2 linked regions of the Prochlorococcus marinus XMU1408 genome follow. The protein of the gene in region 1 interacts with the protein of each later gene in a pairwise test. Links are inferred from orthologs where the notes say so. Each region holds a gene or a part of one and is shown in the gene's direction. Other genes may lie near its edges.

Region 1 (3,936 bases):
AGAGATTCAGCGATTTTGTGTAAAAAATCTGGAACAGTAGATATCAAAAAAGGAGATGACGATGATTCTAAGATTGTATCTATCATTGAGGATAATGATGTAATAACTGAATATCCAATTCTACTTGGACGCAATGTGATGGTTAGAAATAGCCAGCAAGTTGTTGCTGGCGAGTTCTTGACTGATGGCCCTGTAAATCCTCATGAACTTTTGGAATGTTTCTTTACAGATTTGCGTGATAAAAAACCTCTAATGGATGCGGCTCAAGAGGCAATAGCTAAACTTCAGCATAGGATGGTTAGTGAAGTTCAGAATGTTTATAAGTCACAAGGTGTAGCCATAGATGATAAACATATTGAGGTAATAGTTCGTCAGATGACAAGTAAAGTACGAATCGAAGATGCGGGGGACACTACATTTTTGCCAGGAGAATTGATAGAGCTTAGGCAAGTTGAAGATACTAATCAGGCTATATCAATTACTGGAGGTGCACCTTCAGAATTCACGCCTGTGTTACTTGGTATTACTAAAGCATCACTTAATACTGATAGTTTTATATCTGCTGCTTCATTCCAAGAAACAACACGAGTCTTGACAGAAGCTGCCATTGAAGGCAAGTCGGATTGGCTTCGTGGACTTAAGGAAAATGTGATTATTGGTCGTCTGATACCCGCCGGTACTGGTTTCAGTGGTTTTGTTGAAGAGTTAAATGCCGAAGCAGGTCCTCATCCAGATATTTTGGCTGAAGATCCTGCAGGTTACAGAAGGATTCAAAACCTTAGACCTGACTATACTGTTGATATGCCTTCATCTCCAGTAGCTAAGAATACTTCTGTTTTAGATGATCCTAGTGAAGAGGATTTAGAGGCAACTAGAAGTAGACATGGAATCGATCCTACAACGAGTAATTTTGCAGCATTCGCTCGTCCAACTGGTGATGATGAGTCATCCGAAGATCAAATGCCAGATCCAGCCGCGTTGGAGGGACTGCAAGAAGAAGGTTTGCTTTCTGACGAATAAGTGAATTTTCTACAATATGACTCTAAATTATCTAACATTTAATTCTTCTATTTAAAAGTTGCCAGATGATTGAACCACCTGTAATTCCTAAGCGTAAGTTGCCTCGTTACGGATTTCATACGCATACTGAACGTGTGAATGGTCGATGGGCAATGATTGGTTTTATTGCATTAGTTCTTTTGGAATTTAAATTGGGGCATGGTTTGATGAATTGGTGACAAATTTTCCTCATTTTTCAAGTAATTCATCTTTACTTGGATTAAGTTCAGAAAATCTTGAAGAATTTGCCATACAGGAAGGCGAAAAAGCTTTTCGTGGTAGGCAGATTTATGAATGGATTTATCAAAGAGGTGCAAAAGATTTAGATTCAATTACTGTTCTTCCAAAGAAATGGCGAGATTCTCTACAAAATAAAGGCATAAAGATTGGGAGACTCGATGAAATTAAAAGGGTTCTTGCCGAAGATTCGACATTGAAATTATTGATGGGGACCTTTGATGGGGAAATTATAGAGACAGTTGGAATACCAACAGATAAAAGACTTACTGTTTGTGTCTCAAGTCAAATAGGCTGTCCTATGGGTTGTAGGTTTTGTGCCACTGGGAAGGGAGGTCTTAATAGATCTCTTGATGTTAATGAGATAGTTGATCAAGTTATAAGTGTCAGAGAAACAATGAATAGAAGGCCCACTCATGTTGTCTTTATGGGTATGGGGGAGCCACTTCTTAATATTCATAATGTTTTAGATTCTATTCAATGCCTCACAAATGATATTGGTATTGGGCAAAGGAAAATAACCGTCAGTACAGTTGGAATACCTGATACTCTCCCAGATTTAGCAAAATTAGCTCAAGAGCGATTAGGTAGAGTTAAATTCACCCTCGCAGTGAGTCTTCATGCTCCTAATCAGAATTTGCGTGAATTAATAATTCCTTCTGCTAGTTCTTATCCGATAACATTATTACTTAGAGACTGTAAGAAATATATAGAACTTACTGGTAGACGAGTAAGTTTTGAATATATCCTTCTTGGAGGCTTGAATGACAAAGATATTCATGCAGAACAATTAGCTAATCTCATGAAAGGATTTCAGAGCCATGTTAATTTGATAGCTTATAACCCCATCGCTGAAGAGAGTTTTAAACGACCAAGCCAATCAAGAGTGAGCAGTTTTAGAGAATTATTAGAAAACAAAGGTGTTGCTGTAAGTGTTCGTGCAAGTAGAGGTAGAGATAAGGATGCAGCATGTGGTCAATTAAGGAGGCGAAAAATCGATACAATGAATATCAATTAAGCAAGTAAAGAATTTACTTGTGAGTTCTTATGACATTTATTGACTGGTTTATTTTATTTCTTTATTTAATATTTTCCTTGGGGTTAGGAATTTATATTTCACTAAAAAATAACGATGAAGCAGATTACTTTGTTGCTGGTCGTCGCTTAAATGGTTTGCTTGCAGGGATGTCCATGGCTGCTACAACATTTTCAATTGATACGCCTCTCTATGTAGCAGGTATTATTGGGACACGAGGCCTTGCAGGAAATTGGGAGTGGTGGAGTTTTGGACTTGCACATGTTGCCATGACGGTTATATTCGCTCCACTTTGGAGGCGTAGTGGAGTATTGACTGACGCAGCATTTACTGAATTGCGTTATGGGGGTCAAGCAGCAGCTTATTTAAGAGGTATCAAAGCTTTTTTACTTTCTGTTCCAATCAATTGTATTGGAATTGGTTATGCTTTTTTAGCAATGCGTAAGGTCGCAGAAGCATTTGGAGTGGTAGATGGACATATTGTATTCGGTATATTTACTGACACGATATTTTTAATGATTTTAGTTGCTTTATTTTTGCTTATTTACACTGTTCTTGGTGGTCTTTGGGCAGTAGTGGTTAATGATTTTGTACAACTATTGTTAGCTCTTTTAGGTGCGTTTGCTGTTAGCTACGTGGCACTTGATGCCTCAGGCGGGATGAATGATTTGTTATTTAAATTAGAGGCGTTAGATCGACCAGAACTACTTTCTTTATTTCCATGGACGTTGAATAGAGACGGTATTAATTGGCTAGATAGTACTGAAATAAGTATTACTACTTTTTTAGCTTTTATTTCTTTGCAGTGGTGGAGTTTTAGACGTAGCGATGGTGGCGGAGAATTTATTCAACGTTTATTGGCTACTAAAGATGAAAAACAGGCAACATTAGCAGGCATAATTTTTCTAATTGTTAATTATCTTATTCGAAGTTGGCTTTGGATTCTAGTTGGATTGGCTGCGTTAGTTCTCTTGCCTTCACAAACAGATTGGGAATTAAGTTATCCAAATCTAGCTGTTACTTATTTACCACCTGTTGGCCTTGGATTAGTTGTTGTTTCAATGGTCGCCGCATTTATGAGTACCGTAAGTACTTCAATTAACTGGGGGGCAAGTTATCTCGCTCATGATTTGTATAAAAGATTTTTGCGACCTTCGGCTGGTCCCCGAGAAATGGTTCTTGTAGGTCAGTTTGCAAGTATTTTATTGCTTTTAATTGGCGTTATAACAGCTTTATTTAGTAATAGTATTGGTTCAATGTTTAGGCTTGTTATAGCGATAGGAACGGGTCCAGGCGCAGTTCTTGTATTGAGGTGGTTTTGGTGGCGAATTAATGCTCTGGCAGAACTTTCAGCAATGTTGAGTGGTTTTTTTATTGGCTTAATAACATCAGTATCTCCATATTTCATGATTGAAGATTTTGGAACAAGGCTATTCTTCACAACTTCATTTACTGCTGTAATTTGGCTGTTAACCCTACTTTTTACCGAACCTGAGTCAGATGAGACACTTAGTAAATTTGTTAAACAAGTAAAACCACCAGGACCTGGTTGGAGAAAAATAAGACAAAAATATAATCTTGATCCTGTTGACTCTCTCTTAGTG
Region 2 (4,021 bases), 120 kb from region 1 along the record:
AAGGCTATTAATGCATTTGGTTTAGCAAGAGTAGATTTCTTTTATCAAGAAAATGCACAACAGATTTACATAAATGAAGTTAATACCTTGCCTGGTTTTACAAATAAAAGTATGTATCCAATGTTGTGGGAGGCTTCTGGGTTAAAACTAGAAAAACTTGTTGCTAGTCTCATAGAAACAGCTAGAGAATAAATTAACCATGGACTTATTAGATCTATTTCTCAAAAAATGATTCACGGTCTCCTTTGGTTGCCATTACTAATGGCTTTTATTCTTATTGCTGCTCTCGGGTGGCTTGAGAGAAGGCGACAAAACCTTTATTTGATTTGGGCCAAAGGGTCAGAGCTAGCCAAACTTGATGGAACAGGCGCTGCTAGATTAAAAGATGGCTTTTTATGCTGGAGCAGCTTCGAAGCTGGAAATTTCAAAGAGGAAGAGACATTCGAAGTAAAAAAATTAGAAATGGTTGAGCTGATGGCTCTCAGTTCAGGAGAAGCACCTCTAACAAAAGAATCGGAAGGGCGATGCAGGCTCAGGCTTGTTGGCTCAGGTAGAGAAATTGATGTGCCTTTTTCAGATGCTGAACGTGCTCGTCAATGGATGGATCAACTAATGTCCAAAGCAAGATGCGACCTTTGAAATCAAATACAAGAAAAACCAAAAAATTAAATAAAAACAAAAAGATATCAATTAAAAAAGACTCAAATATTTTTAAAAATAAGAAATTTTTCATTGAATTATGGCAGTTCATTTTTTTTTCATATACTTCAATTATTCTTATCTTTATATTTACGAACCAGGCTTGGAGACCTATAAGTTTTGAACAAACTAAAATAACAGGCCTATCTGGAATAACAAAAAATCATATAAAAGAAACCATTAGTAATTTTTATCCAAAAAATTTGTTGGAATTAAATCCAAAAGAAATTGAATCATATTTAATAAAAAAGCTTCCAATTAAAAATGTTTCAATAAGCCGTAAGTTCTTTCCACCTGAAATTCATCTAAACTTTATTGAAAGAGAGCCAATTGCTTTTGCTAGTAGATTCATTGCAAAGGAGATTGAGAAAGGGATGATAGATATTGAAGGAACTTGGATACCACTTCAATTTATAAGTAAGACAAAAAAAAATAAAATAAAAATATCAATAGATAATTGGAATCAAAATAAAAAGAATGACATCCTTCTAATACTTAAGAATAGGTTTATCCTTAAAAGTCCTCTTCAAGAAATCAAAATAAGTCCTCTTCAAGAAATCAGTATAAAGACAGAGCACTTCAATTCAGTTCTTCTAGGTTCCGATACTGATCGCTTAATCGAGCAAATTAATAAACTCAACCAGCTACAAAAATCATTACCAAATCTTTTAATCAACACAAAAGTAAAAATTGTGGACCTTAAAGATCCAGGCAAACCAGAATTAAAAATCGAAAAAATACTTAATAGTGAGAAGTAAAAGCCTTGCTATGACATGATTCTCTTCAAACTTTCAAGGAACTGATGGCAATCCTGAGATATTTATACAAATTAATTTGTTAATCAATTTGAACCAATAAACCAACAGAATCCATTAATGATGTTCATAATGCCAAAAACGAGTTCTAATCCTGAATATGGTGATGGGAATTGGAAACAAATCTAGTTTCAACATGGATGAAGGAATCCTCCCCAGTCAATCTGCACGTATTGAGGTAATCGGTGTTGGTGGTGGTGGAAGTAATGCCGTCAACCGAATGATCAATAGTGATCTTGATGGAGTTACATATCGAGTGTTAAATACAGACGCTCAAGCCCTTATCCAATCATCTGCTACTCATAGAGTTCAATTAGGTCAAAGCTTAACTAGAGGGCTGGGCGCAGGCGGCAATCCAAGTATTGGACAAAAGGCAGCAGAGGAATCTAGAACTGATCTCCAGCAAGCCCTGGAGGGGGTTGACCTAGTATTTATTGCCGCTGGCATGGGAGGTGGCACTGGAACAGGAGCAGCCCCAGTTGTTGCTCAGGTCGCAAAAGAAAGTGGTGCCTTGACAGTAGGAATAGTTACAAAGCCTTTTAGTTTTGAAGGTAAACGTCGTTTAAGGCAAGCTGACGAAGGTATTGCCAGGCTTGCAGAAAATGTAGATACGTTGATTGTCATTCCAAACGACAGACTAAAGGACGTAATTTCCGGAGCACCTTTACAAGAAGCCTTTAGAAGCGCAGATGATGTTCTAATGAAAGGAGTACAAGGAATAAGCGATATAATTACATGTCCAGGATTAGTGAATGTAGATTTTGCTGATGTTAGATCTGTTATGACAGAAGCTGGAACTGCACTTCTAGGGATCGGCTTAGGTTCAGGAAGATCAAGGGCTTTAGAAGCAGCTCAGGCTGCAATTAATAGTCCACTTTTAGAAGCAGCTAGAATTGATGGTGCTAAAGGATGCGTAATAAATATAACTGGAGGAAAAGATATGACACTCGAAGATATGACATCTGCCTCAGAGGTTATTTCAGACGTTGTTGATCCAGAAGCAAATATCATCGTAGGTACAGTTGTTGATGAAAAACTTGAGGGTGAGATTCAAGTAACAGTTATTGCAACTGGATTTGACAGTAATCAAATTTATTCAAATGAGAGAAATAGGGCAAGACTTTCCCCTCAATCTCTTTACGAACAATCTGACTCAAAGGAATCAGGTGCATCGATACCTGAGTTTCTACGTATAAGACAAAACCGTTAATATGGTTTAATTTAATCAACCTAATTGATTTATAGGTGACCCGGAGTCCACGCCTGCTTTGAGCATCCCATATGGCTGCTACCTTCCGGTCCTGACCAGTTTTAGGCGTCACAGCCGCATGGGGCCGAGTCAATAATATTCTAGCAATACTTAACCACGTTATTAAGAATTAAATGCAAACCACAGAATTGGTTCGTTTTAAAGAATCAGGTAAACAGATAACTGTACTAACTGCATGGGATGCGATTTCATCCTCAATAGTCGAAGCCTCAGGAGCTGATGTTGTTCTCGTAGGAGATTCACTTGGAATGGTTGTTTTGGGCCACAAAACAACTCTTCCTGTAACACTTGATCAAATGCTTCATCACACAAAAGCTGTTTGCAGAGGTTTTTGTAACCCTCTCGCGAAACAACCATTGGTAGTTTGTGATCTCCCTTTCCTAAGTTATCAATGTGGAGAAGACAAGGCTGTAGAAGCGGCAGGAACTCTCCTGAAAAATTCCTGTGCTTCAGCCGTTAAGCTTGAAGGAGCGGAGCCTGAGACTTTATTAGTAATTCAAAGACTTATAAGAACGGGAATCCCTGTAATGGGTCATCTTGGCTTAACACCGCAATCAGTTCATCAACTTGGGTATAAATCTCAAGCAACCAATAAAGATAGTCAAGATAAAATTCTTAAAGACTCCGAAATGCTTCAAGAATCTGGGTGTTTTGCTTTAGTTGTGGAACATATTCCAGGAAAAATAGCCAGTAGATTAAAAAAACTTTTATCCATTCCCGTAATTGGCATTGGAGCGGGGAATGATTGCGATGGGCAGGTAAGAGTTACAGCGGATATTCTTGGCCTCTCAATTGAACAGCCTCCTTTTGCAAAGCCTTTACTTGCAGGACGAGAACTTTGCATTGACGCTCTAAAAAATTGGATTGAATCGATTAATCCAAAGTGAGAGAATCCCACCATAAAAACATCTGAATCAAAATCTGATTGCTAATCTGCATTCCTTTAGGGTCACTCAAGCAATACCTTCCATTTTTTTTTAATAAATAACCTTCCGTCAAAAAAGTTATCCAATATTTCTCCAATAATCTTAAGTTTTTTTCGCATTCCTTTTGGGTCCATCCAACACTTTTTGCAAGTTCCTCAAAATGAACACCTTCTCTTCTTCTGAGACCGATCATCAATAGTTCATCCAATGGCATTCGACTTGATTCCTCATTAAACAAAGTTTTTTCTAATAGTTGACTTTCTTGTTTCTCAACCCATTTTTTATAACTAACGATTGTTCGGGGTCTAGAA

The links. The genes of interacting proteins can lie anywhere in the genome.
Region 2: the proteins of rlmN (region 1) and ftsZ interact in binary tests that used the Escherichia coli proteins (3 or more experiments, as listed by UniProt). The link is inferred for Prochlorococcus marinus XMU1408 from one-to-one orthologs.

The regions. Positions count from the first base shown.
Region 1 is NZ_QJUE01000005.1:288,851-292,786, reverse strand. What follows is about bases 392-3,274. They hold rlmN (23S rRNA (adenine(2503)-C(2))-methyltransferase RlmN), read left to right. Parts: upstream 392-1,234; coding sequence 1,235-2,314; downstream 2,315-3,274. Other genes in these bases: DNJ73_RS08010 (sodium:solute symporter family protein), read left to right, coding at 2,344-3,274; DNJ73_RS08020 (high light inducible protein), read left to right, coding at 1,086-1,238; DNJ73_RS08025 (DNA-directed RNA polymerase subunit beta'), read left to right, coding at 392-1,020. Also shown: more of DNJ73_RS08025, read left to right, coding at 1-391; more of DNJ73_RS08010, read left to right, coding at 3,275-3,936.
Region 2 is NZ_QJUE01000005.1:164,131-168,151, forward strand. The notes cover bases 705-3,672. They hold ftsZ (cell division protein FtsZ), read left to right. Parts: upstream 705-1,620; coding sequence 1,621-2,724; downstream 2,725-3,672. Other genes in these bases: DNJ73_RS07275 (cell division protein FtsQ/DivIB), read left to right, coding at 705-1,457; panB (3-methyl-2-oxobutanoate hydroxymethyltransferase), read left to right, coding at 2,898-3,671; hemW (radical SAM family heme chaperone HemW), read right to left, coding at 3,658-3,672. Also shown: DNJ73_RS07265 (D-alanine--D-alanine ligase family protein), read left to right, coding at 1-192; DNJ73_RS07270 (hypothetical protein), read left to right, coding at 229-639; more of DNJ73_RS07275, read left to right, coding at 597-704; more of hemW, read right to left, coding at 3,673-4,021. UniProt on the Escherichia coli protein: Essential cell division protein that forms a contractile ring structure (Z ring) at the future cell division site. The regulation of the ring assembly controls the timing and the location of cell division.